DNA from 2 places in the Deinococcus sp. HSC-46F16 genome. Region 1 is predicted to be linked to the other one. Evidence: riboswitches for the same ligand, from Rfam matches in the RefSeq annotation. Region 1 holds a riboswitch; the other holds the start of a gene.
The links. A riboswitch is a leader RNA that binds a small molecule or an ion and turns the genes downstream of it on or off. The one in region 1 is predicted to bind S-adenosylmethionine.
Positions count from the first base shown of each region.

Region 2: another riboswitch for S-adenosylmethionine. It lies ahead of L1280_RS08390 (methionine ABC transporter ATP-binding protein); the one in region 1 lies ahead of L1280_RS01425 (O-acetylhomoserine aminocarboxypropyltransferase/cysteine synthase family protein).

Region 1 covers NZ_JALJZW010000001.1:260,538-270,673, reverse strand. Annotated here, with positions in the region: gene L1280_RS01445 (hypothetical protein) at 1-56, shown strand, start outside; gene L1280_RS01440 (Fur family transcriptional regulator) at 141-527, shown strand; gene L1280_RS01435 (hypothetical protein) at 589-1,173, opposite strand; gene L1280_RS01430 (hypothetical protein) at 1,289-3,355, opposite strand; SAM riboswitch class I at 3,531-3,658, shown strand; gene L1280_RS01425 (O-acetylhomoserine aminocarboxypropyltransferase/cysteine synthase family protein) at 3,769-5,097, shown strand; gene L1280_RS01420 (alpha/beta fold hydrolase family protein) at 5,090-6,106, shown strand; gene L1280_RS01415 (glycosyltransferase family 2 protein) at 6,211-7,482, shown strand; gene L1280_RS01410 (glycosyltransferase family 4 protein) at 7,502-8,623, opposite strand; gene L1280_RS01405 (bifunctional 5,10-methylenetetrahydrofolate dehydrogenase/5,10-methenyltetrahydrofolate cyclohydrolase) at 8,672-9,535, opposite strand; gene purH (bifunctional phosphoribosylaminoimidazolecarboxamide formyltransferase/IMP cyclohydrolase) at 9,546-10,136, opposite strand, start outside.
Region 2 covers NZ_JALJZW010000003.1:164,449-183,718, forward strand. Annotated here, with positions in the region: gene L1280_RS08340 (DegT/DnrJ/EryC1/StrS aminotransferase family protein) at 1-911, shown strand, start outside; gene L1280_RS08345 (nucleoside-diphosphate sugar epimerase/dehydratase) at 918-2,741, shown strand; gene L1280_RS08350 (sugar nucleotide-binding protein) at 2,741-3,490, shown strand; gene L1280_RS08355 (O-antigen polymerase) at 3,501-4,793, shown strand; gene L1280_RS08360 (hypothetical protein) at 4,807-5,640, opposite strand; gene L1280_RS08365 (O-antigen ligase family protein) at 5,732-7,252, opposite strand; gene L1280_RS08370 (WD40 repeat domain-containing protein) at 7,563-9,611, shown strand; gene L1280_RS08375 (hypothetical protein) at 9,608-11,341, shown strand; gene L1280_RS08380 (MetQ/NlpA family ABC transporter substrate-binding protein) at 11,529-12,299, opposite strand; gene L1280_RS08385 (methionine ABC transporter permease) at 12,327-12,977, opposite strand; gene L1280_RS08390 (methionine ABC transporter ATP-binding protein) at 12,977-13,948, opposite strand; SAM riboswitch class I at 14,055-14,182, opposite strand; gene L1280_RS08395 (LacI family DNA-binding transcriptional regulator) at 14,409-15,377, shown strand; gene L1280_RS08400 (extracellular solute-binding protein) at 15,374-16,612, shown strand; gene L1280_RS08405 (carbohydrate ABC transporter permease) at 16,689-17,786, shown strand; gene L1280_RS08410 (carbohydrate ABC transporter permease) at 17,815-19,270, shown strand, end outside.

The DNA of each region.
Region 1 (10,136 bases):
AGGCCCAGGGCACGCCCATCGCCCCCGACGAGAAGGTCAATCCCAACCTGCGCTGAGTCGCCTGTTGTCATCCAGCAGCCCACCCGCGAAGGTGGGCTGCTCCGTCATGCGGCCCGGCCGCGTCTGCTAGCCTGCCCCCCATGACGGCGACCCGCAGCACCCGCCAGCGCGACGTGATCGCCCGCGTGATGGACGACGCGGAAGGCCCCCTTGCGGTGGGGGACGTGCTGGAGCGGGCACAGACGGACCTGCCGGGGCTGGGCGTCGCCACCGTCTACCGCACCCTCAAGCTGCTCACCGAGCAGGGCCGCATCCACCCGGTCACGCTCGACGGCGAGACGCGCTACGAGCGGGCCGGGCGCGGCCACCACCACCACTTTGCCTGCACCCACTGTGGCCGGGTCTTTACCCTGCACACCTGCCCGGTCGCCCTGCCCAGCGGCACGGTCTACCCCGGCGGCTTCATCGTGGAGGCGCACGAGGTGACGCTCTACGGACGGTGCCCGGCGTGCGCCCAGGCCGAATGAGGCCGGGCATGCGAGCGGCCCGGACCGAGAAGAACGCGCCGGGCCGCTGGTTCGGGAAAGGTCAAGGAGTCACGGACATGCGCAGGCGCTCGAGCACCGCCGCGTTGGGTCCCGGCGTGCGGTAGGGATTGAGGACGGGCTGAGCCAAGAGGGCCTGAACCGTTGCGAGGCCCCCAGGCACCTGAAAGCTGTAGAGCATCGCGGTGCGGTTGACCGGGCCATCCGGCGCGGCGAAGCGGGCACGGGCCGCCAGCAGTTCGGCCCGGCGGGCGAGGTCGGCCTCAGCCCGCGCGAGCTGGGTGCGCTGGCCTTCCGTGAGCGCGGCGAGGAGGCCCTCCCGACCCTGGCCCGCTGCCGAGGCTCCCAGGGAGGGGGCGGTGGCCAACGCCTGGGCTTCGGTCCGCAGCGCGGCGCGGGCCGGGTCGTCCAGGGTCAGCGTGCCGTGGGCCACGAGGTCGGCCAGCACCCGCACCGTGCGCAGCAGCCGGAGGGTGGGCAGGGCCGCCTGCACCCGCTGGGGGGTCTGAACACTCATGGGAACCTCGCTGCGGGGTGGCGCCGCCCTGCCCGCAGACGGGGAGGTCGCCGACCCGAACCCCCCGCCGAGGGCAGCCAGGGTCAAACCGATCAGGACGAGCCGGGTCATGGATTCAGCCTAGCCCCGGCGGGTAATGGGGGGCTGATGTCAGGCTGGAGGCGAAAAGAGAGGGGGCCAGGACTTCCCGCGTCCCGGCCTCCTCTCCACCCTCTGGCGTGTGCCTTTACTCCGCCAGGCGGCGGGCACGCTGCTCGGGGGTTTCCTCGGGCATGATCCACGCGCCCTTCTTGGGCAGATGATCCTTGCTGATGCGGGGCTGCGCCTTCACGGTCTGGGTCGACAGGCCGGTCAGGTTCTCGTACCACTTGTAGGCCTGCACCTGCACGCCCGCCGTGGTGGCGGCGTCCAGCACCGCGCGGTAGCCCTGGTGGCCCAACTCGGCGGCCCTGAAATAGTTCATCGCGGTGTACTCGCGCTCGGCCTGCGCGAACAGGGCGTCGGCGCTGCGGGCCGCGCCCTGCACGCCCTGGACCTTCCCGGCGCGGCGGGCGATTTCCAGAATCGCGTTGGTGTTGTTGAGGTACGCGGCCGTCAGGTAGCGGTACTGCGCGTCGAGGTTGAACTGCCCGAAGGTGCGCGACAGGTCGTTGTAGGACATGATCGTCGCACTCTGGTCGCCCGAATCCACGAAGCGGAAAAATCCGCTGGAGCCGTAGGAGAGGTCCTCCTCGCTGTCGTAGCCGTCGTGCGGGTGCGACAGGCTGAGGTGGTGCCCGACCTCGTGCACGGTGGTGTCGGTAAAGCCGTACCCGCCGGGGTTGATCAGGCTGGGCGTCAGGAAGGAATACACGAAGCTCTGGGTGCCGGTCTGACCGTCGTCGTAGGCAATGCCCAGCAGCCCGCCCTGGCTGTCGCTGGCGTCGTTGAAGGCATAGATCGGCAGCAGGTACTTGTCCCCGGCCGCCCTGTAGCTCTCGCGCAGCTCGCGCACCCCGAACTGGAACAGTTCCTCACCGGAGAAGTCCGCGAAGTCGGGCGAGCAGATGTCTTCCGCTTCGACCGGGAAAAAGCAGTTGTACACGTCGGCGAGGTCGCCGTCGAGCGCCGTCTGCCGGACATTGGTGCTGAACTTGGCAAAGGGCTGCAGGACCGACACGCGGCTCTGAAGCAGGGCGCGGTTGAGCAGCGTGCCGGGGTCGCGGGCACCCTCGCCCTGTTCGACCCGCACGTCGAGTTCGATCTCCTCGGGCATCCGGGGCGGCGTCAGGGCCACCCGGTAGATCGGGCTGGGGGTAAAGAGCAGGTTCAGCGCGGTGTAGCGGACCACCCGCGCAAGGTCCACACTGACCTTCCGGCCGTAGGCGACGCTCGCCTTGCGGGTGCCGTACTCCCAGATGGGCGGCATGCGGTAGTCGGGCTCGCCGTCCCCGGTCGAGTCGAAGTTCGTCACGTCCCAGGCGTCGGTCCAGGGGTCGGGGTTGGCCGACAGGTCGTAGAACCACACGCGCTGCGGGGCCGCGCCCTGGCGCACGCTGCCGCCCCAGGCGATCAGGCGTCGGCTGGCGCGGGCGCCGAAGCGGGTCCCGGTGTCGGTGTCCGCAGCGTCCGCGCGGGTGTAGGAGTGGAACTTGAAGTCCGGGCGGCTGTACCAGTTCACCAGATAGATCGTGTATTCGCCGGGCTTCACGCCGACGCGCGAGACGTTGTCGGCCAGCCAGTTCTCGGTCGCCAGAGCGTCGATCTCGAAGTTCTTCTCCACCGGACGGTTGATCAGGGGCGAGGGAGCCTCGCACTTGTCGGTGGGCACCTGATATTCCTCGCCCGTCTCCTCGTCCGTTTCGGTCACGAACTGACAGTTGAAGTACTTCTGATAGACCGTGAGCGGCTTCTCGGTGGCGTTCTGCGACAGGTACCCGAAGAAGTCGTCCTCAAACTTCTGGTCGGCAAAGACGTAGTTGTAGTCGTAGTCGAAGACGTTGCCGGTGTACTCAGTGTTGCCATAGGCGCTGGGGATGCGGGCGATCGTCTCGTAAGACTTCGGCAGGGTGTCGCGGAAATCGCGCGTGTTCACGTTCTGGGCCGTCTGGACCTGACCGGGCAGGGCTTCCCGGTAGCCCACGAAGACCACGTTGACCTTCAGGCGGGTGCGGATGCTGTCCTGTTCGCCGGGCTTGAGGGTGCTCAGGCGGCCGAACTCGGTATCGGTGCCCGGCGCCGGTTGGGTCCGGGTGGTGCAGGAGGCGAGCAGCGAGGCGCTGAGCAGGAAGAGGGCAGTGGCGCGAAGGGTCATAGGCCTCCTGGGGTCCTGGCTGGACCATGAGTGAACTCGGGTGTTGCCATGAGAAGTCTAGCGGCTTTTGGAGAGGCCATGCACCCAGTTGGGGAGGGTGCCTGGTCTGGACAACCGCGTTGACCCCACCCGCCTTTGCCTGTTACCGTCCTGAACAGCTCCCGCGTGGAGCGACCCCTATCCAGAGCGCCCGAGAGACCTGGCTCGTCGACGGCGCGGCAACCGGACCCCATCACGTCACGGTGCCAAGGCCAGCCCACCTCCAGCGGTCGACGATGACCGCCCGCGTGGGACCGATCAGGGAAGGTCACGCGGATGAAATCCCCGCCCCTTCTCGATTGCCCGAGAGGGGGCCTTGCCTTTGGCGCGGCTCCCCACAGTTTCCCGCTTCTCTTCTCTGTGAGGAGGCCGTCATGGCGTCTACTCCCAAGCCGCTCCACTTCGACACCCTGCAAGTCCACGCCGGGCAGCGTCCCGACCCCGCGACCGGGGCACAGGCCGTGCCCATCTACGCGACCAACTCCTACGTGTTCGAGTCGCCGGGGCACGCCGCCGATCTGTTCGGGCTGCGCTCGTTCGGCAACATCTACAGCCGGATTCAGAACCCCACGACCGCCGTGCTGGAGGAGCGTGTGGCGGCGCTGGAGGGCGGCGTGGGCGCCCTGGCGGTGGCGAGCGGACACGCCGCGCAGTTTCTGGCGATCACCAACGTCGCGCAGGCCGGAGACAACATCGTCTCCACGCCCAACCTGTACGGCGGCACCGTCAACCAGTTCCGGGTGACCCTGCGGCGGCTGGGCATCGAGGTGCGCTTCACCAGCAAGGAGGAGCGCCCGGAGGAGTTCGCCGCTCTGATCGACGACCGCACGCGGGCCGTGTATCTGGAGACCATCGGCAACCCGGCGCTGAACGTGCCCGACTTCGAGGGGATCGCGGCGGCAGCGCACGCGAAGGGCGTCGCGGTCTTCGTGGACAACACTTTCGGGGCGGGTGGGTACTACTGCCAGCCCCTCCGGCACGGGGCGGACGTGGTGCTGCACTCGGCAAGCAAGTGGATCGGCGGGCACGGCAACGGCATCGGCGGAATTATCGTGGATGGGGGGAGCTTCGACTGGGGCAACGGGCGCTACCCCCTCTTGACCGAGCCCAGCCCCAGCTACCACGGGCTGAACTTCTGGGAGACGTTCGGCACGGGCAACGCGCTGGGGCTACCCAACGTCGCCTTTATCACCCGCGCCCGCACCGAGGGGCTGCGTGACCTGGGGCCGACCCTGGCCCCGCAGCAGGCGTGGCAGTTCCTGCAAGGGGTGGAGACGCTGTCGCTCCGCGCCGAGCGGCACGCGCACAACGCGCTCGCGCTGGCCTCGTGGCTGAGTGCCCACCCGGACGTGGCGCGGGTGACCTACCCCGGCCTGTCCAACCACCCACATTACGACCGGGCGCAGGCGTACCTGCCGCGTGGGGCGGGGGCGGTGCTGACCTTCGAGCTGCGGGGAGGCCGGGAGGCGGGCGAGGCCTTCATCCGCTCGGTGCGGCTGGCGCAGCATGTGGCGAACGTGGGCGACACGCGCACGCTGGTGATTCACCCGGCCAGCACGACGCACTCGCAGCTCGACGAGATCACCCAGACGGCGGCGGGCGTGACGCCGGGGCTGGTGCGGGTGTCGGTGGGGACCGAGCATCTCGGGGACATTCAGGAGGACTTTGCGCAGGCACTGGCCGCCGCGCTGGTGGATGTGTGACGGCGGTGGCGCGGCCCCCCAGCATGGCCCGCCGCCTCTTACACGGGAGGAGGTACAAGCTCAAACTGCCCTCCTCTTTCGGAACGCGCCACTCCTGCTGGACTGCGGGCAGGCCGCCCACGACGTTCGGGTCGCGTACCACACCTACGGCACGCCCTCCGAGCACGCCGTCCTCGTGCTGCACGCGCTGACGGGCACGAGCGCGGTGCATGAGTGGTGGCCGGACTTTCTGGGACCGGGGCGCCCGCTGGACCCCACGCGGGACTTCATCGTGTGCGCGAACGTGCTGGGAGGCTGCGCGGGAACGACCGGCCCGGCCGAGCTGCCGCGCGTGGGGGGCGAGGACCCGCCCCTCACCCTGCGGGACCTGGCGCGGGTCGGGCGGGCGCTGCTGGAGCACCTCGGCGTGAGGCGGGTCTCGCTGGTGGGCGCGAGCATGGGCGGGATGCTGGCCTACGCGTGGCTGATGGAGTGCCCCGATCTGGTGGAGCGGGCCGTCATCATCGGGGCGCCCGCCCGCCACTCGCCGTGGGCGGTGGGCCTGAACACGGCGGCGCGGGCGGCCATTCGCGCGGCTCCCGGCGGCGAAGGGCTGAGGGTGGCGCGAATGGTCGCCACCCTGAGCTACCGCAGCCCCGCGAGTTTCGCCCGCACCCAGCCCGGCTGGGGCACCCGCCACCCCGGTACCGCCGACATCACCACCTATCTGGAGCATCAGGGCGAGAAACTGGCCGCCCGCTTCGACGAACGCTCCTACCTCGCGCTGACGGGGGCGATGGACCGGTTCCAGCCGTCGGACACGGAGGTGCGGTCCATCCGGGTGCCGGTGCTGGTGGTCGGAATTTCCAGCGACCTCCTGTATCCGCCCACCGAGGTGCGGACTCACGCCGAGACGCTGCCGCGCGGGCAATACCGCGAACTGGAGAGTCCGCACGGCCACGACGCTTTCCTGATGGACCCCGGAGAGTTGCCAGAATGGGTCGGCGCGTTCTTGGGGACACTGGCCTGACCCCCCACAGCCTCCCCCATTGGCTTCAGCGTTACTCAAGCGTTCTCTCAGAAGCCGGGGAGAGGGTGGCAGCTCATTGCGCCGCCCGTTAGCGTCGGGAAGCCATGACCACGGCCTTCCAAGTGATCGAGGCGATCGGGCTGGTGCTGCTGTCGATGTACCTGGCCTACTCGCTGTGTGCGCTGGTCGCGCAGCCCCGGCAGCCCCCGCCCCGCCGGGCCGCCCTGCGCTTCACGTTCGTGATTCCGGCGCTCAACGAGGCGGCGGTGATCGGGGCGACCCTGCGAAACCTGCGGGCGGCAGCTCCCGACGCGCGACTGGTCGTGATCGACGACGGGAGTGACGACGGCACGGCGGCGGAGGTCGAAGCTGTGGGGCAGGCTGATCCCGGCGTGCTGCTGCTGCGCCGCGCTCTGCCGCAAGCGCGGACAGGCAAGGGCGAGGCCCTGAACTGGGGGGTCGCCCAGCTCCTGCGCCGGGGTCTGCTGCCGGATGGCCCGCTGGGCGAGCAGGTGCTCGTCGTCTTCGACGCGGACGGACGGCTGGACCAAGGCTTGCTGGACGAGGCCGCGCGGGTCTTCGCGGACCCCGACGTGATGGCAGCGCAGGCCCGCATCCGGGTGCGCCAGAGTGCGGTGGGGGCGCGGGGGTGGCGCGGGCTGTTGGGGCGGCTCCTCCTGCTGCAGCAGGACCTGGAGTTCTACATCGTGCGGCACATCCAACTGCTGCGCCAGCGGGTGGAGACGGTGGGCCTGGGCGGCAACGGGCAATTCATGCGGGTGTCGTACCTGGCAGATCGGCTCGCGGCTGGACAGGACCCCTGGCCCCCGGTGCTGCTGGAGGACTTCGCCAGCGGGCTGGAGGTGCGGCTCGCCAGCCCGCGGCACCGCCTCGTCTTTCTGGAATCGGGGGTGACCCAGCAGGGCCTGACCGACGTGCGCCGCTTCGTGCGGCAGCGGGCGCGGTGGACGCACGGCAACCTGCAATGCTTTCCGAACCTGCCCCGCATCTGGCGCACGCCGATGCCGCTGGGGGCACGGCTGGACCTGACCTATTTCCTGGCGCAGCCGTGGCTCAACCTGCTGACGCTGGGACTGCTGGTCTACTACCCGGCCCGCGCCCTGGGCCGCCTGCTGACGGGCGAGGTGAACTGGGCGCTCACGGCGGCGCTGACCCTGCCCGGCCTGATCCTGCCGCTGGCCTGGGTCTTCCTGTACAGCCGCGAGAACCGGCTGGGGCTGCGGCAGGCCGCCTTTGCCGCCGCCGGGCTTCCCGTCTATACCTTCATCATGATGATGAGCGTGCCCCTGGCGTTCCGGAACTTTCTGCGCGGCGAGCACGGTTGGGTCAAGACGGCGCGGCACGCGGAGGCGTGAGGGCTGGCCCCCTCCCGGCTCACGCCTCGCGCAGCAGCTCGGCCAGGCGGTCGGCCGTGTGGGTCAGAGTGTGGCGGGAGAGGACATGCGCCCGCGCCGCCGCCCCGAACTCGCGGGCGCGGTAGGGGTGGGCGGCCAGGGCACCCAGCGCCGTGGCGAGCAGGCCCGGCCGGGGCTTGACGAGCAGCCCCGACACCCCGTCCTGCACGAGTTCGGCCTGCGCGGGAATGGGCGTGGTCACGACCGGGAGGGCCGAGGCCATAGCCTCCAGCGTCACGAGCGACTGGTTTTCCGCCAGGGTGGGTTGCAGCAGGGCGTCGGCGGCGCGGTAGAGGTCGGGCATGTCCCAGCGGCGGCCCAGGAACCGCGCATTGGTGATCTGCCCCCGCCGCGCCACCCCCTGCACGAGGTTCCCCAGCGGCGAGTCCATGTCCCCGGTAAAGACGAAATCCAGGTGTGGAGCCGCCCGCGCAGCGAGCAGGGCCGTCATCTGGTTCTTCTCGGGGGCGAAGCGTCCCGGCACCAGGACCGTGAAGCGCCGGAAGCCGTGCGCCTCCCGCAGCGCCTCCCGCTCGGCCTCGTCGTGGGCGGGGCGATACCGCTCGGCGTCCACGCCGTTTTGCAGCACGCGCACGTCGGGCAGGCGCATCTGCCGCCGCACGAAGTCCCCGGCCCACTCGGAGACGGTCAGAATCCGGTCGGCCTGCCGGAAGGGTCCGGCCTTGGTCCAGGGATAGGCCTCGCGGTGGGTGAAGCGCAGGGGCTGGGGGTAGTGGAACTCCATCTGGTCATGGCTGACCACCCAGCGCGGCCCCCTCAGGCGGGGCAGCAGCTCGCTGTAGTGGTGGCGGTACCACATCTGGAGGACGCGCAGGTCGAAGCCCTGGGTCAGTTCGGGCAGTTCCTCCAGTGCTCCGTAGCGGTGCACGGCCACCCCCGCTTCCCCGAAGCGGCGCACGAGTTCGTCCAGCCGGGGCTCGCGGCTCAGGAACATGGTCGTCCGCAGGCCCCTCGCCTGAAGCATGGGCAGCAGGTCGAGCAGCCAGACCTCGCTGCCCGCTACACGGGGCGCGTCGGTCATGAAGGCGATGTGGGTGCGGGGGGAGGTCGGGGAGGCGGTGGAGGGAGCCGACGAACGCATTCGCGCAGGCTAGTGCAAGTGGGGGCGCGGGGCTACGGGACCCGTCCCCTACTCCACCGCTTCCCCGCGCTGCAACTTCACCGCCCGCACGAGGTTCTGGAACATCAGCGCACTTGTCAGCGGCCCGACGCCGCCCGGCACCGGGGTCTGGGCGCGGACGGGGAGGTCCGGCCGGGCGTCTCCGACCACCCCTTCCCCGTCCCCTGGCACGTTGATGCCCGCGTCCACGACGACGTGCCAGGGCTGCACGTGCTCCGGGCGCAGCAATCCCGCATGCCCGACGGCGACGACCACTGCGTCCTGCTCCCGCAAGACCCCGGCGAGGTCACGGGTATGCTCGTTGCAGAGGGTCACGGTCACCCCCCGGTTGTTCAGCATGAAGGTCAGGGGCCGTCCCACCGTGCGCCCCGGCCCGATCACGGCGACCCGCCGCCCGCGCAGGTCGTCGCCCAGCACCGACCGCAGCAGGAAGCGCACGCTGCGTGGGGTGGGGGGCAGCAGGGCCTCGGCCTCGCGGCCCGCCGCGATCAGGGCGAGGTTGGCGGGGGTCAGGCCCTCCACGTCCTTGCGGGGGGCGATGTGGAGGAGGGCGGCGTCGGCGTCCAGCCCCGGCGCGAGCGGCAGTTCGAGGACGATGCCGTGCACCTCCGGGTCGGCGGAGAGGTCACGCAACTCGGCTTCCAGCTCGGCCTGCGTCGCCCCCGCGCCGAGGTCACGCACACCGAAACGCACGCCGAGTTTGTCTGCCTGCCGCTCCTTGCTGTGGACATAGACCGCCGAAGCCTCGTCGTGGGAGGCGAGCACGGAGACGAGGTGGGGCCGGAAGTTCCACCTGGCGAGCGCCGCCCGCACCTCGCGGGTGACCTGCCTCGCCAGGGGTTTCCCGAGCAGCGACTGGGAAGGGGTCGTCATCTCCCCTGCCCTAGTGCCGGAAATGCCGCGAGCCGGTGAACACCATGCTCAGGCCCAGCTCGTTCGCCGCCGCGATCACTTCCGGGTCGCGCTTGGCCCCGCCGGGCTGGAGAATGGCCGTGACGCCCGCCCCCGCCGCGAGCCGCACCACGTCGTCGAAGGGGAAGAACGCCTCGGACGCCAGCACAGACCCGCGTGCCCGCTCGCCCGCGTTGGCGACGGCGCGTTCGGCGGCCCAGATGCGGCTGACCGCCCCCGCGCCCAGGCCCACCGTCACGCCGCCCCGTGCCAGGGCGACCGCGTTGGAGCGGGCGTGCTTGACCACCGCCCAGGCGAAGCGCAGGTCCTGCCACTCCTGTTCGGACGGCTGCCGGGTGGTCACCACCTCCGGGCAGAGATCGTCCCAGGGGCGGCTGTCGCGCTGTTGCACGGCGAAACCCCCCGCGATCGGACGGAGGTCCAGCGGGCCGGGGGCCGCGTCCGATGCCGCGACGAGCACCCGCAAGTCGGGCTTTTTCGCCGCGAGCCACGCTGCCGCCTCGGGGGTCACGTCGGGGGCGATCAGCACTTCGAGGAAGGTGCCGCGCATCGCCTGTGCTCC
Region 2 (19,270 bases), on a different contig from region 1:
GCGCAGCCGTGATGCGCGGGTGCGTGCCCGTGGTCGCGGAGGTGGACCCCGAGTCCGGCAACATGACTGCCGAGACCATCCGCCCACTGATCACCCCGAGGACCCGCGCCATCATCGCCGTGCACCTCGCCGGGTGGCCCTGCGACATGGACCCCATCATGGAGCTGGCCCGCGAGCACGACCTCGTGGTGATCGAGGACTGCGCCCAGGCGCACGGTGCGTTTTACAAGGGGCGCCCGGTGGGCAGCATCGGGCACGCCGGGGCCTTTTCCTTCTGCCAGGACAAGATCATGACGACGGGAGGCGAGGGCGGCCTCCTGGCGCTGAACGACACCGAGGTCTGGCGCCGGGCCTGGGCCTTCAAGGACCACGGCAAGAGCTACGAGGCCGTCTACGAGCGTGAGCATCCGCCCGGCTTCCGCTGGCTGCACGAGTCCTTCGGCACCAACTGGCGGATGTTAGAAGTTCAAGCCGCCATCGGACGCTTGCAGCTTCGCAAGTTGCCGGACTGGATCGAGCGGCGCCGGACCAACGCCGCTGTGTTGAACGAGCGCTTCGCCCACCACCGGGCGCTGCGGCTGACCCTGCCGGAAGAGGACATCTTCCACGCCTACTACAAGTACTACGTCTACGTCCGCCCGGAGGAACTGCGGGGCGGCTGGGACCGTGACCGGCTGATGACCGAGATCGTCGCCCGTGGGGTGCCCTGCTTCAGCGGGTCGTGCTCGGAAATCTATCTGGAAAAGGCCTTTCAGGACGCTGGGTACGGCCCGGAGGAGCGCCTCCCGGTTGCCCGCGAACTCGGGGAGACCTCGCTGATGTTCCTAGTGCACCCGACCCTCTCGCCGGATGATATGAGTCGGATGGCGGACGTGGTCGATGACGTGCTGGCCCAGGCCACACGCGGCTAAGTGGCCATGTCTCCCGCAACCAGCAAGTTCCTGATCGACCTCGCCCTGTGGGGTGTGGCGGGGCTCCTCGCCTACGCCTTTCGCAAGCCGGACCTCTTGGACTTCGGAATTCCCCTGAATGTCTGGGGGTATCTGCTGCTCAGCGTGCTGGTGATGGGGGGGCTGGAGGTCTATTACAGCCTGCACCGGCAGGCCTGGCGGCGGGTGGGGGTGCTGGACCTGCAACGGCTGGGCCGGGCCGTCGCGCTGGCGACCCTGGTGATGTTCGCGCTGGGGTTCATCCTGCAGGGGTGGCTCCAGTTGCCCCGCAGCGTGCCGGTCCTGGCGGGGGTACTGGGCCTCCTGCTGCTGGGCGGCGTGCGGGTGCTCGCCCGGATCGCCGACGAGCGGGTTCGGCTCCAGGCCGCGCCGCAGCGGCAGCGGGTACTGATTGTAGGGGCCGGGGAGGCTGGAACATTGATCGCCCGCGAGATGCAGCGGCACCCCGAAGCCGGGCTTGAACCCATCGGCTTTCTGGACGACGAGCCGGGCAAGGTGCGGACGCGGGTGGTGGGCCTCCCAGTCTTCGGCCCGGTGGCCGAGTTGCCTGCCGTGGCAGCCCGCGAGGGTGCACAGGAGATCCTGATCGCGGTTCCGTCCGCCGACGGGCAGTTCGTGCGCCGTGTCGTGGATCTCGCCCGTGATGCGGGAGTCCGCTACCGGATCATTCCCGGCGTCTTCGAGATTCTCAGCGGGAACGTCGGCATCAGCCAGATCCGCGACGTGAACCTCGAAGACCTACTGCGGCGGCCCCCCGTCGAGCTCAACACCGCCGAGATCGCCGGGTACCTGCGGGGCCGCGTCGTGCTGGTAACGGGGGCGGGCGGCAGCATCGGCTCGGAGATCGTGCGGCAGATCGCGCCTTTCGGGCCGTCCACCGTGCTGCTGTTCGGGCGCGGGGAGAACAGCATCTTCTCCATCCAGCAGGACCTGATGCGCCACTGGCCGGAGATCAAGCAAGTGGGCCTGATCGGGGACGTACGGGACGCGGCGCGGCTGCGAGCGGTCTTTGAGCGCTACCGCCCGGAGGTCGTCTTCCACGCCGCCGCCCACAAGCATGTCCCGCTGATGGAGGAGGCCCCCTCCGAGGCCATCCTGAACAACGTCATCGGGACGCAAAATGTCGTGGAACTCAGCCTGGAGTACGGTGTGGAGCGGCTGGTGAACATCTCCACCGACAAGGCCGTCAACCCGACCAGCGTGATGGGGGCGTCCAAGCGCGTGGCGGAGATGGTGGTCTCGGCCGGGGCGGCGCGGGCGCGGCCGTCGCAGGCCTTCGTCTCGGTGCGCTTCGGCAACGTGCTGGGCAGCCGGGGCAGCGTGGTGCCGACCTTCATGGCGCAGATCCGCGCGGGCGGTCCCATCACCGTGACCCACCCGGAGATGGTGCGCTACTTCATGACCATTCCCGAGGCGGCGCGGCTGGTGCTCCAGGCGGGCGGACTGGCCGAGAATGGCAAGGTGTACGTGCTGAATATGGGAGATCCCGTCAAGATCGCCGACCTCGCCCGCGACGTGATTCGCCTCAGTGGTGCCCGCGACGTGGACGTGGTCTACAGTGGCATCCGGCCGGGCGAGAAACTCTATGAGGAACTGCTGACCCCCAGCGAAGGGGCGGACGCCACCACCCACCGCGAAATCTTCAGCGCCCGGCTGGCCCGTGTGGACGACGGGGAACTGGCCGGACCTCTGCGGGACCTTCGGCAATCCGCCCAGCGCAACGACGAGGCAGGCATCCGCACTCTGTTGGCGAGGCTGATTCCCGAGAACAAGTTCGGGAGCGTGCGCTGATGCCCCCGCGCATCCTGCTCACGGGTGGGGGAGGGCGCCTGGGGAGTGAACTGCGGGCGCTGATCCCCTCTCTGGACGCTCCGTCACGGCAGGCCCTCGACATCACGAGTCCCGGGAGCGTGCAGGCGTACGTCGAGCGGACCCGTCCCGCATTGATCGTGCATGCCGCCGCCTATACGGACGTGGCGGGGGCCGAGCGACAGCGTGAAGCCTGCTGGCGGGTCAACGTCGAGGGCACGCGGCAGATCGCGGCGGCGGCCACGGCGACCGGCGCACGTCTCATGCACATCTCGACGGATTACGTCTTTAGTGGCGACACGGGTGACTACCGCGAGACGGATGTGCCCGGCCCCCTCGTGAACTACTACGCCCTGACCAAGCTGGTAGCCGAGGAGTCGGCCCGGCTGGCCGAGCGATTCCTGATCGTCCGGACGAGTTTCCGCCCACGCGAATTCCAGTACCCGGTGGCCTTCGAAGACGTCTACACCAGCCAGGACTACGTGGACATCATCGCCCCGATGATCGCCGAGGTGATCGGGCACGCCGACCAGATTCCCGACGAAGTGCTGCACGTCGTCACCGAGCGCAAGAGCGTCTATGACCTCGCCCGCCGCCGCAAGCCGGATGTTCGGCCTGGACGACGCGCCGAGGCGAGCGTGGTCCTCCCGGCGGACGTGTCGCTGAATACCGAACGGTGGCAGGCGCTCAGGGCGAGTTGGGAGCGGCCAAGCCCGCCTTCGAGGGCCTAGACTGTCCTCTATGTACCTCGCCACCTTCCTTGCTCTGGGGGTCTGGTCCCTGGGAGCTTGGTTTATCGTCCGTGACCTGCGGCATCCAGCCGTGTTGTATGGGCTTGTTTGGACGGCAATGTTGGGGCTTCTGGCCCTCCCGATCATGGATTACCCCAGGGTCTCTGTGCTTACCCTGGTATGTGTTTTGTTGAGCGCGGGTGTATTTACGGTTGCGAGTGTGGTTGGTGGCCTCCTCCATTTTTATCCACCCTCCCAGCGCACAACGCGCGAGGCGGCTGCACGCCACATTCCCTCCATCCTTCTTTTGAGCTCAGTCACACTTGCTGGAGTGGCTTCCAGTCTGTATTACTACGAGTCCCGCTTTGGTCTGTCTGTTCTCCTTTCCAATCCATCCTATGTGCGTTTTAGTGACCGAGGCGGCACAGGATTGTACGGTATATTATTGTTGTTGCCTTCCCTGGGAACGATCGCTCTGGCACTGCGCTGGATGTTGACGCGGGAGCGGACATGGGTGACGGCTATCGTGTTGCTAACTGCTTTCGCTTATTTTTCCATCCTGCCAGAACGTAGCACGATCATTGCCACGGCGCTCTGGATTGCAGGAATGTGGCTGATCCAAGATATGAAGTTTCAATTTCGTAGTCGACGTTATCTTGTGGCGGGGAGCGCACTTATAGCAGTACTGATAGCATTTTTCGTTTTGGTCAGTGAGCGTACGGGCAAGGTAGATAGTATTAGTAGTTTTCGCTATGCTATTAGGGCGGATATATCAGACATGTGGGTGGACCCGTACGTTTATCTTACAGGGAGCATACCAGCACTCTCTACACTGGTTGCCGATTCCAGCTTACCAATAGTGGAGGTGCTTCCCCAGCGCACGGTCTATCCCGCCATACGTATAGCCCAGATTGTAGCTGCTCCTGTTGACGGAAGCCGACTCAGCGAGGCGGAAGAACCTGCGTTCATCCCTTTCTACTTCAACACGTTTACATGGCTCAGTGCTCCCCTGAAAGATTTTGGTCTATTGGGTTCGCAAATCTATGTGTTGATCGTAGGGCTGATTTGTGGTGCATTCTACCGGGCAGCTCGCAGTACGCGCTTACCAGTCTGGGTATATCTGTATGGTGGCGTGTTTGCCGGTACAGTGCTCTCGATCATGACCAATCGATACAGCTCCCTATATTGGTGGGTGGCTGCAGCATTCGCGTGCATTGTGCTTGTTCGTCCAGGCTACCGACTTGTCCACCAGTTCAGATCTATCAAGACACAACCCATTTTCAAAGAAGGTATTAACGATTGAAGAGGTCGTAAGTTTAGTCCTCTATCGGTATAGGTCTGAGTTTCAATTGTCGTATATTTAGATTGCGATCAAATCTTAGTACTGCATATGGATTACCAACGGCAATCTCAATAGGGTGTGCTGTAACAGCGAACTTAATTCGCTCAAATCCTTCCCCTGTACGCGCATTCTGGATTACTTCACCATTTTGCCGGAAGACAACAAGGGGATACTCACCTCCCGCAGCTTGCCCCTTGAGGGCAATGCTGAGTTGACCAGCACCACATGGGACTAGGGTCACGGGTGGAGAGCGACGTAGAACCGTACCCGAACGACTGAATTTGTCCCAGCCCGCAGCACTTTCCGGAGGAACCACCACGTCCGTGATCTGGTTACACTTGCTCCCCAGCAGATAGGGTTGCGCGAAGGTAGCGAGCCGAACATCAGCCAAGAAGAGGTCGTTGACGAAAGTCAGTGTCAAAACTCCCGCGTCAGGCACCGAAACCTCGGCGGTGCGGCGTTTGCCGAAGGACTCGGACGCGATGACCTTTCCATTCAGGGCGATGTCGAGCCGCGGCTGCTCCCCTGCTCCTGCTTCGCCGTCTGCCGTGATGACCAGTGTACCCGGTCCACATAAGTCCGCCTGGAGCCAGGACAGCCCCGTCATGCGGTAGCCTTCGCCCTCACGCACCAGTCCCCCGGAGTCCTGCTGGCCGCTGGGCCTGAACTGCGGCGATGGCTGGCAGGGTCTGGACTTAAGCCCCAGGCGGGGAACCACGGGTTCAGTCACCGTCGCGCTCATCAGGGTGGCCACTGCCGTCGCCGCTGGCACCAGGGTCCAGAGGAAACCACGTGCCCAGTGATTCATGGGGCCACTGTAGCCTGACGGTGGGCCTCACCGCGGGGGCCTGAAAACGTGCAGGGGCCTGAAAACGTGTGACGGCCGGGAAAGCAGCAAGTCATTGGGACACTTCCCATCGGCGCCGACCCAGGGGCAGCGAGCTTTCGCTCGAACGTTCTGGATAAATAAGCAATTCGACTTGCTGGCGGTCCGCTGGAAATAAGGTCTTCTCAAAGATCAGCACCGGCGAGGTCCCCTCACGGATTTCGAAAGGCTGAGTCTGAAGCGAGAGGCAGGAGTCCAGACACCCGCGCCATACGGCCCGGTAGCGCCCAGGAGCACCTTCAAGTTGCGCGAGTGCCCGGTAGGGCTGGGCGGCTTGGGCAGTCGGGGGGGCGTTGAGGAAAGTCAGCTCAAGCTCCTGCGGGGACGCCGGGGAGCGGAGAAACGAGAGCATAGGCAAGGAGAGGACGGTCAGCAGGCCGGTCGCGGTCAGGCCAATCCCGGCGCCCGTGAACTGGAGGTGCATCAGCAGCGCTCCCGCCGTGATCCAGAACACCTCCGCGAAAAAAGGACTGGGAACCAGCAGCGTATTGTCGTTGAGCGTGGCGATCAGCAGCCCCGAGAGGACGGCCAGCCCCAGAGCAGACCTCGCCTGGATGGCGGCCAACACCACGGCGCCCAGCAGCACGAACAACCCCAGCAGCCCGAGCGGCCCCGTCTCGGCAAGCTGCTGCATGGTCACGTTGTGCGCGATCAGCCAGGGATTGCCCAGACTCTCCACCCAGGCCGGGCACTCCGGCGCTGATCCGGCCGGGGAGACGAACAGTTCGCAGCTTCCGCCGGGGGGCGTGAGTCGGGCGCCCAGCCGGTAGCTACCGACGCCGCTCCACGGTTCACTCTGAATGACACTGAGCACGTCGTACCAGAGCACGTCTCGCCCCGTCGTGTCGGCGCTGCTCAGCCTTATCACCGCCGAGAGGTCCAGTTGCCGCCCCAGGAAGATGCCCCCGGCGAGGAGGGCTGCCCCGGCCAGTACCCCCGCCAGCACCCGCGAGCCCCGGCGCACGATGAAACCGGCCCCCACACCCACCAGCATGGCCGCCAGCGCCCCGCGACTGCCGGAGAGCAGCAGGACGGCCGTCGCCAGCAGGCCCAGCGGGACGCGCCAGAGCAGCTTGCCCGTGCAAAAGAGGGCAATCCAGACCCCGAACGCCCCCGCCACCCCCAGCGTGATCGGTGTCATGTAGGGGTGGCTGAGCCGCTGAATGATCAGGTCGGCCCCCCCCAATCCCGTGAAGATCAGGGCGGTGAGGAAGACGAGGGCCAGCCCCCAGCCCATCATCCGCAGCCGCCCACTGTCCCCCAGGGCGACGCCGACGCCGATCAGCCCCAGCATGAGCAGGGTGCGGGCCAGGGCGAGGAGGCTGGCCAGCACCGGTTCCGGAGCGAACAGGGCCGGAAGTTGCTGGCTCAGGGCGTAGAAGCCCAGCAGCCACCACACCGGCCGGGGCAGGCGCCGAAGCTGCGGCAGGGCCAGCAGCGCCAGGGGCGAGAGCACATAGGCAGCGGGGAGAACCGCGAGCCAGGGCGGAATCCAGCGGGGCGGCGGCGGGTTCGCCTGGGTGGGCACGGACACGCAGAGACTATAGGGGAGGCAGAGTCGAGGGGAGGAACTTATGGGTGACGTGCGACGGAGCGCCCCCCGAAGATTGGATAGCCTGGCCAGCGCCACATCGGGTCACCCAGGAGTTGGACGGCAATCCTTTTGCTTCGGAACCCAGAGGATCACCCGCGTCTCCAGGCTGATAGTGCCTATAGGCCGTGCAACGTGGCGCCCTGGACAGAGCTTCGTGCTCACTTCGCCCAGTGTGGTTCCTACCCAGTTCCTGAGCCAGGGGAGCTGCTCCCCATCACCCACCCGTCAGCCCTGTGCCTTAGCCTGGGCCATGCACCGAACTTCCCGGTGGCTGTGGGCGCTGCTGCTCACGGCGACCCCCCTGGCGGCCGCGCAGGTGGTTTCCCTCAAGTTGGTCGACACCTGGACCTTCGGCGGCCACGTGGGCGAGGTGACCTGGGGCACGCTGACGCCGGACGGCAAGCAGGTCTACACCCAGAGCGGGCCGCAACTCCTCACCTGGGACGCGGCGAGCGGGCGGCTGCTCAGTAGCCGTGAACCTGCCCCCGGCGAGCGCCTGAGCGTTCCGGCGGGCGACTGGCCAAGTGTCGCTGCTCCCGAAAGCCTGCGGACGCTGGTGCAGGTCGGCGAGGGCGACAAGGCGCGGCTGAAGGTGCTGGAACTGGCGAGCGGCACCTTCAGTGGCGATTTCGGTCCGCTGCCGGTCGTCTTCCGCGAGCAGTGGACGCCGGGGCAGCGGGCAGTGGCCTTTGTCAGCCACCAGGCACCCTACGTCTATTTCTGGCAGGAGGGGCAGGCCCACGCGCTGACCCTCAGTGGCGAGACTGCCCGGCACGGGGGCGACCTGCAAGCCACCTTCGCGCCGGACACCCGGACCCTGTACGTGCTGGGTCAGCAGCTCACCGCGTATGACATGACCGCCGACCCCCCACGCCCGCTCTGGTCGTTGACCGGGCCGGAGGTGGCGGGCCGCGACGGGGAGTCGCTGTCCGGGTGGGTGGCGCCCTTCGCCTCGCCCGTCCTGAGCCACAACCCGGCCCGTCCCCAAGTGCTGCTCTCCTCGGCGCAGGGGCTGATGCTGCTGAACACGCAGGGGGATCCCGCGCCGCTGTGGCTGGACCCCCGCTTTGGGGAGGTGCCGGGCATCCTGACCGTCGCCTGGAGCCGGGACGGTGACCGGGCCTTTCTCGGCGCGGCGGGTTACCTGCACGAGATCGACACCGCGACGGGCCGCACGCTGGGCATTGTGGACGGTCGGCGCCTGCTGGCCCAGACGCCGCAGAGGCTGTGGACGGCGCATTTCGACCGGGTGGCCGAGTTCGACCGGGTGACCGGGCTGGACGACGGCGTGGTGTCCGAGGCCCCCGCGTGGAACGCGCCGCTGGCCGTGGACGAAACGGGCGCCCCGGTCGCCGCGCTCGTCAAGGCCGGGCCAGGGCTGGCGGTGCGGCACTGGGCGGCTGGGCAGGAGACGGTGACGCCGCTGAGCGACCATTTCACGCGGGCCGCGGCCTCATCGCCCGACGGTGGGCGCGTCGCCAGCGTCGGCAGCGCCAACGTGCAGATGCTGGACCGCGCCTCACGCCGCCTGCTGTGGCAGGTCGCCGCGCGAGACGCCCACGCGCTGGCTTTTTCGCCGGACGGCCGCCTCCTCGCGCTGGGCGAGGGCGGACAGACCCGGCTGCTGGACGTGGCGACGGGAGCGGTCCGGGCCACCTTCAAGACCTCTTCCGAGACGTGGAAGGTGGGCGCACGCGGACTGAACCGTGCCCTGGCCTTCAGCCCGGAGGGCAGGCGGCTGCTGGTCGGCTATGAGGCGGGCGGGGCCGCCGTGTGGAACGTGGCGACGGGCGAGCCAGAGTGGTCGGCGCGGGCCGTGCCCTCGGGCAAGGGCTGGGTGCTGAGCGCGGCTTTCAGCCCGGAGGGGAAGCGCGTGGCGCTCGGGACGGGGGGCGGCGCGGTGCATATCTTTTCGCTGCCGGACACCCAGGTGGCCGCGACCTATACCCTCCCCGGCGCAGTGCGGGCGCTGGCCTTCGGGCCGGACGGCTCCCTCGCGGCGGGCAGCCTGACCGGGGAGGTGCGGCGCTGGGACGCGGGAAGGGGAGGAGCGGAGATGCTGGGCCAGAAGTTGGCGAGCGGCGTCACAGCGCTGGCCTTTTCCTCCGGTGGGACACTGGTCGCGGGGACGGCCGGAGGCGACCTCCTGGCACTCGAACCAGGGCAGCCGCCGCAACCCCTCGCCAGGGCGGGCGGGCTGGTGCAGTCGCTGAGCTGGAACGCGGCGCGGGCTGAGCTGCTGAGCAGCGAGCGGGACAACGCGGTGCGCTTTTACCGCGCCGAAGGGAGCGAGAAATGAGGCGCCTCGGCCTGCTGGCCGCCGCCCTGCTGAGTTTCGCGGGCGCCCAGACCCTCGCGCCCCAGCCCTCGCGCGCGCTGAGCTTTCCGGCCGGGCGCGACGTGCAGCCCGTAGCGTTCAGCGAGGACGGGGACCGACTGCTGACCCGCGACGAGGCGGGCCTGACCCTCTGGCAGGTTTCGCCGCTGCGCCCCGTGTGGCGGCAGAAGGTCGCCCCGAGGTGGTGGCCCCTCGACGTTCGCTGGGAGGGCCACCGCCTCACCCTGCTGGGAATGAACGGGCAGGCGTTGCGGCTGGCGGCCGACACCGGAAAACCCCTGGGAGAAGGGACGGAGCCCCTGGACGCGGCGGTGCGCTCGGCGCTGCGGGTCGGGGACGCGCCGGGGCTGGTCTTCACCCCGCAGGGCCTCTGGAAGAAGAGCACTGCGAACATCCCCTTCGAGGTTGGCGGGGGGGACCTCGTGGGCTTCTACGCCCGGCGCGGCGACTGGCTGGCGACGAAGCCGCAGGGGTTCGGGCCGGTGAACGTGCGTCTGGACGGCAAGGCGCTCAACCTGGGAACCGTATACCCGGCGCTGGGCTTCGAGACGACTCCCCGGCAGGGCGAGATGCTCTCGTTCAGCCCCGACGGGCGCTGGCTGGCCTGGAGCGCGGCGCGGCGGGTCACCCTCTGGGCACTGCCGGGCGGCGAAAAGCGGGTGGTGCTCCGGCCTGACCCCTACACCGAGACCCTGAACAACCTGCAAGTGACCTGGGCACCGGGCGGCGGCGAGGTGCTGCTCAACTCCGACCGGACGCTGTGGCGCTACCGCGTTCCAAAGGGGGCAGAGACGGCCTTCACCCTCCAAGACACCACCCCCGCCCCCAGGGACGCCCTGATCCGGGTGGTGTCGGCGCGGGGGGCGATAGCGAGCGGCGTGGCGAACGCGCTGCTCCTCAGCCGCCCCGGCGAGAGCATGCCGCAGACGGTCGGCCCCGTGCCGCAACGGGTCTTTTTCAGCGAGAACGGGGACGTGACGCTGGCGCTCTCGGGCACGACCCTGTGGGTCTATGGCCCGGACAACGCCGACCCGCTGGCCCTGCGCCTCCCCGACTTTGCCGAGGGCGAGCGGCTCACGCTGGCGGGAGACACGCTGACCGTCTCTGGACGCGACCTGAGCTGGACCCCCGGCACCGAGCCGGAGCTCACGCCGAGCGTGTGGCAGGCCCGGCTGGGCGGCCTGACGGCGGGGCAGACCGTCCCGCTGAGGCTGGTGGCCACCGACCCCCGGCCCGGTTGCGAGGGGGGACAGTGGCTCACGCCCGTGCTGACGCGGGTGCGGCTGTGTCAGGGCGAAGGTAAGCTGTCCGGCTGGCAGGGCGAGCGGCGGCTCTGGACACTGGACCTTCCGGCGGGCCGCAGCGTGACCCTGACCCCCGACGGGGAGTGGTTCGCCCTGGCGACCGAAGGTGGAGAGGTGCGCCTGTACCGGGCCGCAACCGGGCAGGCGGCGGGCACCCTCACCTTCCCCAAACCCACACAGGGGGGCTTTTTTCCCTCCGCCCTGCGGGTGGATGCGGCGGGACGCTGGGTCGGCGTCCAGAGTTGGAATGGGTGGCGGCTGGGCGACGCGGGGACGGGCCGGGTCCGCAGCGCCCCCGCGCTGACCGGGGCGAAGGACGTGGCCTTCGTGGGCGACCGGCTGGCGGTCGTCGGGGCGGACACGGTGGAGTGGTGGGACGTGCGGTGAAGCCGCTGGGGCCAGGAAAGGCCGTTGTGTCCTGGCCTCCCTGTCCGAGGCTGCCGCCCGCCAGCCCGGTCCCCGCCCCTCACCGGCTGGGTGGGGTGTCCGGCCAGAACTCCCGCGAAGCAGCAAGTACGAGACCCGAAGGAATTGCCCTCGGGTCTGGTGGGGTGAGTGGCGCGGAGGCCCGTCCTCAGAACGCCGGAACGACCGCCCCGCCGTACTTCTTCAGAATGAAGGCCTTGACCTCGGGGCTCTGGAGCGCCCGCGCCAGCTTGAGGTAGTCGGGGTTTTTCAGGGTCGCGGGCTTGGCGACGAGCAGGTTCGCGTAGGGGCTGCGGCGGTCTTCGAGGATCAGCGCGTCTTTCAGGGGGTTGAGGCCCGCTTCCAGCGCGTAGTTCGTGTTGATGATGGCCGCGTCCACGTCCGCCAGGGCGCGGGGAAGCTGCGCGGCTTCCAGTTCGCGGAAGCGCAGGCGCCCAACGTTGGCCGTGATGTCGCGCACGGTGGCCTGCACGCCCACGCCGGGCTTGAGGCGAATCAGCCCCGCCCGCTCCAGCAGCTTCAAGGCCCGCCCGCTGTTGCTGGGGTCGTTGGGCAGGGCGATGGTCGCCCCCGAGCGCACCTCGCGCAGCGACCGCACCCGGCGGCTGTACAGGCCGATGGGCTCCACGTGCACCTTCGCCCCCGCGACCAGCCCCAGCGGGCGGTTTTTCTGGAACTCCTGCAGGTAGGGGAGGTGCTGGAAGAAGTTCACGTCGATGCTGCCGTCCGCCAGCGCGAGGTTGGGCTGCACGTAGTCGGTGAACTCACGGATCACCAGGTTCACGCCCTGCTTGGCGAGGGTCGGCTTGACGAACTCCAGCAGTTCGGCGTGCGGGACGGGCGTGGCGCCGACGCGCAGGGTCCCGGCAGAGGCGAGGGGGGTCAGGGCCAGGGCGGACAGGATCAGGATTTTGTTCATGGGAAACTCCAGGAAGTGGGAGAAAAATTAGCGGTGATCGGCGCGGCGTGTGGCGCGGTCGCCCAGCCACTGCACGCCCTGCACCAGCACGAGCAGCAGCAGCACGGTGGCGACCATCACGTCCGTCTCGAAGCGCTGGTACCCGTAACGGATGGCGAGGTCCCCCAGGCCGCCCCCGCCGATCGCCCCGGCCATCGCGCTGTAGCCGATCAGGCTGACCAGGGTCACCGTGAAGCCGTGAATCAGGGCGGGCCGGGCTTCTGGGAGCAGCACCTTGCCGACGATCTGTCCGGTCGTGGCGCCCACCACGCGGGCGGCCTCGAGGACGCCGGGGGGCACGTCGCGCAGCGCTCCCTCGACCAGCCGGGCCACGAAGGGAATCGCGGCCACCGTCAGCGGCACGATCGCCGCCGTGCTGCCGATGCTGGTGCCCGTGACCAGCCGGGTGAGGGGAATCAGCAGCACCAGCAGGATGATGAAGGGCAGGCTGCGGCCCACGTTGATGGCGGCGTCCAGCACCCGGAACAGGGCAGGATGCGGGCGCAGGCCGCCGGGCCGGGTGAGGGTCAGGGCCACCCCCAGCGCTGTGCCGAGCAGTTGCGCGATCAGCGCACTCGGCAGCACCATCCACAGCGTTTCCAAGGTGGCCTGCCACAGCAGGGGCGCGAGGCTGTCCATCACGCCCTCGCCCCCAGCGGGAAGGAGACCTCACGGGGCCAGAGTGCCGGGTCGGGCGCCGTCTCCGGCAGGGCCAGCCAGGCGTCCACCCCCTGCGGGTGCGGCTCGGCCTGCACCAGCCGCGCCCCCAGGGCGGCCAGCCGCTCCAGCGTGTCCGCGCCCAGGTCGGGGAGGGTGACCCGGCGCAGCGTTTCGCCCGGCGAGAGCGGCACCTGCGGGCGGTGCGCGTCCAGCAGGGCGCGGGTGACCGGGTGGGCGGGCCGGGCCAGCACCTCCCGCGTCTCGCCGCTCTCCACCAGCCGCCCCGCGTCCAGCACGGCGACGTGCGTGCAGGCGGCCCGCACGACCTCCAGTTGGTGGGTCACCACGACCAGCGTGAGGTCGCGGTGGCGCTGCACCTCGGTGAGCAGGGCGAGGATGCCCGCGCTCGTCTCCGGGTCGAGCGCACTCGTGGCCTCGTCGGCCAGCAGGAGGTCGGGGTCCAGCACGAGCGCCCGGGCGATCCCGACCCGCTGCTTTTGCCCGCCGGAGAGCTGCGCGGGATAGCGGCCCGCGAGGTCCGCCAGCCCCACCTGCGCCAGCAGGTCCCGCGCCCGCGCCTCCCGGACCCCGCGCGGCACCCCCGCGAGTTCGAGCGGCAGGGTCACGTTCCCCAGGGCCGTGCGCTGCGCGAGCAGGTTGAAGTGCTGAAAGACGACCCCGATGCGGGCCTGCTGTGAGCGCCGCTGCGCGGGTGCGAGCTGCGAGAGGTCCTGCCCCTGCACCAGCAGGCGGCCCGCGTCGGGCGTCTCCAGCCCGCCTATCAGGCGGACCAGCGTGCTCTTGCCCGCGCCGCTGCGGCCGATGATGCCGACCCGGCGGCCGCGCGGCACCGCCAGCGTGAGGTCCTGAAGGGCCGGGCTGCTCTGGCCCGGATAGGTTTTGCCCACGCCCTCAAACAGCAGGGCGGGCAGGGGAGATGAAACGGACAAACGAACAATCCTCCGTCTGGAAAGGCCGGAGGGGAACAACAAGCGCACGTCCCCTCCCGAGGCTGAGAACGGAGAAGGGGACGCGACGGTGTCGAGCTTGACCCTTCCCTTATCGGTCCCGACGCGGATGAACCATCGTTGGCGCGTGCGGGCTGGTCAGCACCGATGCCGTGATGAGGGCCGGTTGCTGCGGCGGTCTTGGGGCCAGATCCCTCGCGCCGCTCTGGATAAGAGTGGCCCTCTGCGGGCCGTTCAGGAGGCTAGCGCACGGCCCAGACTCCGGGGGGCCAGTTGTCTGGACGGGCACGGCTGAGCCCGCCCCTTGACACCGCTCCCGGAAAAGGGACAATGGCCTTGTAACCGCTTACAATCTGCCCCACCCGGACGGCCTGCCCCGCGTCGCCCGGCTTGTAACCGGTTACAGCCCCCAGGAGCGCTGCCGACCATGAATCCTGTGCCCATGACCCGACCCACCATCGACGACATCGCCCGGGCTGCTGGCGTCAGCAAGGGCACGGTGAGCCGCGTGATCAACGGGCACGCCACGGTGGCCGCCCCGACCCGGCAGCGGGTGCAGGAGGTCATGGCGAACATGGGCTACGTGCCCGACCCGGCCGCCCGGCACCTGAGCTGGCGCACGGGGCGCACGCTGGGCCTCTCCTTTGCCCCGGACGACCCGCTGCTCAGTCCCTACCACGTGCTGTTCCGCCAGGCCCTGGAGGAGCACACCGCCTCGCACGGCGTGCAGCTCGTGAACCTGCGGGCGGACCTGACCCGCCTGGCGCGGCTGCCGGGCGCGGTGCTCGTGATGCACGCGGCGGAGGGCGATCCCCGCCTGAAGCTGCTGCGGGAGCGTGGGGTCCCGGCGGTGCTGATCGGGCACCAGCCCGGCTTCTTCTGGGTCGCGCCCGACGACGAGGGCGGGGCGGCGCTGGCGACCGAGCAACTGGTGCGGGCGGGGCACCGCGACCTCGTGTACCTCGGCGCGGGAGGCAGCCAGGTCGCCCAGGACCGCGAGCGCGGCTTCCTTCGGGCGGCGGGGGCGGCGGGCGCCCGCACCCAGGTGATCGGGGCGGACTTCACCGTGCTGGGCGGCTACCGGGCGACCCGCCGCGCCTGGGAAGGGGGCCTGCGCTGGACCGGCCTGTTTGCCCAGAGTGACGAGAGCGCGGCCGGGGCCATCGCCGCGCTGGACGACCTGGGAGTGCGGGTGCCGGGGGACGTGTCGGTCGTGGGGTTCGACGGCCTGCCCGAGTTGCCCCTGCCCGTGCGCCTCACGACCGTCGCGCAGGACATCAGCCGCATCGCCCGCACCGCGCTCTCGCTGATGCAGGAGGCCACCTCGGGGCGCCCCCCCCGTGGCGAAGTCGTTCCCGTTCACCTCGTCCCCGGCGCGACGGTCGCGCCCCCCCCCGGAGGAACCCCATGAACCGAGCCCTCTGCCTGACCCTCGGCCTCGCCCTCCTCGCCCCGTCCGCCGCCGCGCAGGACGCGACCCGCACGATCAAGATCAACGGCTATGGCGGCACCGATCAGGCGCTCGTCAACGACCTGATCAACCGCTTCGTGCGGCCCGTGATGGCCCGCGAGGGGGTCACAGTCACCTACCAGCCGCTTCAGGGCGACTACAACCAGCAGCTCAGCACCCTGCTCGCCGCCGGGACCGCTGGGGACGTGATGTACCTCCCCGCCGAGACGCTCGACGGCTTCGTGGCGACGCGCAAGATCCTGCCGCTGAACGGGGTCGTGACCACCAGCCCCTTTATCCGCAGCCTCAACACGGCCTTTACCCGTGGGGGGCGGCTCTACGCCATCGCCAAGGACTTCAACACCCTCACGATGGTGTACAACCGCGACCTGTTCGACGAGGCGAAGGTCGCCTACCCCACCAACAACGAGACCTGGACCAGCCTGGCGACCAAGCTACGGCAGGTCAAGCAGCGGCTGGGAGGCGACTACTACGGGACCTGCCTGCAGCCCAACTTTGACCGCTTCGGGGCCTTTGCCTACGCGACCGGCTGGCAACAGTTCGGGAGCAACGGCCGCACCAACCTGGCCGACCCGCGCTTCGCGGAAGCCTTTACCTGGTACACCGGGCTGGCGCGGGACAAGGTGGGCGTGACCCCCAGCGAACTCTCGGCGGGCTGGGGCGGCGACTGCCTGAAGTCCGGCAAGGTCGCGGTCGTCTTCGAGGGCGGGTGGATCGTGAACTTCCTGCGCGACAACGCCCCCAACCTGCGCTACGGCACCGCGCTGATGCCCAAGAACAACAAGACCGGCCAGCGTGGCAACTTCCTGTACACCGTGGGCTGGGCGATCAACGCCGGGACCAAGAACCGCGCCGCCGCCGTCAAGGTTCTCAACCTACTGACGAGCGCCCAGGCCCAGCAGTACGTGCTGGAGCAGGGCCTGGCGATTCCCAGCCGCTCCTCGCTGACGAACAACGCCTACTTCAAGAAGACCGACCCCGGTGCCCAGAACGCCCGCCTCGTCTTCGCCGGGGCCGACGACGGCAACGTCCGCGCCTTTACCTTCGGGCCGCAGGGACCCGACTGGGCCAAGCCCATCAACGAGGCCCTCGCCGCCGTCCTGAGCGGCCAGCGCAGCGCCGCCGACGCGCTGAAAAAGGCGCAGGCGGACATGACCACCTTCCAGCGCCGCTAGAGGCTCCCGGGGGGGCCGGGGAACTCCGTACAGGGGCGCCCGGCTTCCCCCGAATGCCCCGGAAGGAGGCGTGCCCATGTTTCGACGAGGCCAAGTCACGGCGACCGCCTACCTCTTTCTCGCGCCCTTCCTGATCACGAGCGCGGTCTTTTTCTTCTACGCCTTCGGGCGGGCGATCTACTACTCCTTTACCGACTTCAACCTGTTCAACACGCCGCAAGTGATCGGGCCGCAGCCCTACGCGCAGGTGCTGGCCGACCCGTCTTTCCGGCGGGCGCTCGCCAACAGCCTGATCTTCGCGCTGGTCACCACAACGCTCCAGACGGTCTTCGCCCTCTTGATGTCGGTCGCGCTGAACAACCGGCTGCGCGGCATGGCCTTTTTCCGCGCGGCGTGGTATATGCCGTCCATCACCAGCAGCGTGGTGATCACCCTGATCTTCCTGTGGCTCTTTCAGCGCCGGGGGGTCGCCAACTACCTGATCACGCAGGCGCAGGCCTACGCCCCGCTGATCGTGACCTTCCTGATCGGGCTGGTGGTCGCGCAGGTGGTGCAGGTGTGGCTGGAACGCCGCGCCGGTCACCCCGCCGGGTGGTTCGACCCCGCGCTGGCCGCCGTGAGTGCGCTGGGGGCCGGGGTGGTCACGGCGGCGCTGGTGTTCCTGGGGGTGGTCTGGGGGCGGGAGGTGCCGCCCTTCGACTACCAGTACTTCGCGGACAAGTGGGTCACGCTGGGCGGCGTGCGGGTCCTGAGCATCCCCTTGCTGGTGGTGGTCATCCAGAACACCTTCACCACGGTGCCCACGCTGATGCTGTTTTTCCTGGCGGGACTCCAGAACATTCCCGGGGCGCTGTACGAGGCCGCCGACATCGACGGGGCCACGCCCTGGCAGAAGCTGGTCAACGTGACGGTGCCCAACCTGCGGCCGGTGACCTTTTACGTGGTGACGGTGGGCCTCATCGGCACCATGCAGATGTTCGACCAGGTGGCGGTGATCGGGGCCGCCGCGCCGCGCGACACGCTGATCACGCTGGCCTACTACGTGTACACCAACACCTTCCAGGCGGGCGCGGCCCCGGTGAACATGGCGGCGGCGGCGGCGATCATCCTCGCGCTGATCATCCTGGCGATGGTCTTCGTGCAGCGGCGCTTCTTCCCCTCGGAGGTGCGCTGATGGACTCCGCGCCCATTCGGAGGCGACCATGACCGTCCTTCCCGCACCGCGCCGCGCCCGCGTGACCGACACCGGCGAGCGCTGGCTGGCCCGCCGCCGCTGGGCACGGGCCGGGTGGCTCTACGCCTTCATGCTGGTGATGAGCTTCTTTTTTCTGGGGCCTTTTCTGATGGGCGTGCTGAGCAGCTTCAAGGACGATCCCAACGAGTACCCGCCCCGGCTGATCATTCCGCAGCTCAGCGCCCGCTTCATCGGCGCGGCCTACGACCTCGGCGTGCAGGGGGGCGGCGGGGGCTGGCAGGGCGGGCTGTATCCCGGCCGCACCGTGGAGTTTGACGTGCAGGTGCGCTCCCCGCGCGGCACGCCGCCGACACCGCCCGCCGCCGCGCTGTTTCCCTACCAGCCCGTCAGCCTGGTGAGCATCACCCGCTTCGCGCAGGCCCGCGACTTCGCCCGGCTTTCGCTGACGCCCACCGGCACGAGCGGTGACGTGCGCTCGTACCGGGTCACGGTGGAATATCCGGCCCTGACCCGGCAGACCGGGCAGGTGGTGACCGCGCAGCTCGGTGCCCCCAGCGACCGCCTGACCGCGACCCTGGAGGATGGCCGGACAGTGCCCCTCACGCTGGACACCCCCGAGGCCCAGGCCGTGCAGTACACCCTGTCGCAGTACCAGCCCGTCGAACTGGTCGAGCGGGGCGGGGCGTACTTCCTGCGCGGCCCCCTCTTCGAGCGCACGCCCCTCCAGATCGACGTGCAGCGCGGGCAGGCGGTGGTGGGGGGAACCCTGCCGCCCTCCGACGAGCAGAACTTCGGGCGCTCGCTGGCCTACCGCAATGTCACGCCGGGCATCCTGGGCTACACCTTCAACAACTACCGCCGCGCCTTCAACGAGACCGCCAACCCCGCGACCGGGCGCAGCCTCTTTTTCACCTGGATGCTGAACACCTTCTTCTACGCCTTCTTGCGCGTCGCGGCGGCGATCGTGTTCTGCTCGCTGGCGGGGTACGCCCTGGCGCGGCTGCACTTTCCCGGCAAGACGCTGATCTTCCTGGCCTTTGTGCTGTTCGCGCAGATGGTGCCCAGTCAGGTCAATCTGGTGAGCAACTACGTGCTGCTCAACGACCTGGGGCTGCTGAACCTCTGGGGCCTGTGGCTGAACGGGCTGGTCGCGGCGGCGGGCGTCTTCCTGATGAAGCAGTTTTTCGAGGGGATGCCGCGCGAGCTGGAGGAATCGGCGGCCATCGATGGGGCGGGACCCTTCACGACCTTCTGGCGGGTGATGCTGCCGCAGGCGGGTCCGGCCCTGGTCGCGCTGGCGATCACCCAGTTTCAGGGGGCCTGGAACGACTTCTTCTGGCCGCTGGTGATTCTGCGCGAGAACACCGATTTCACGCTGACGGTCGGCCTGTCGAACTTCCGCGAGCTGTACGGCGGGCAGGGCGACTACGGCCTGATCCTGGCGGGCGCCGTGCTCAGCGCGA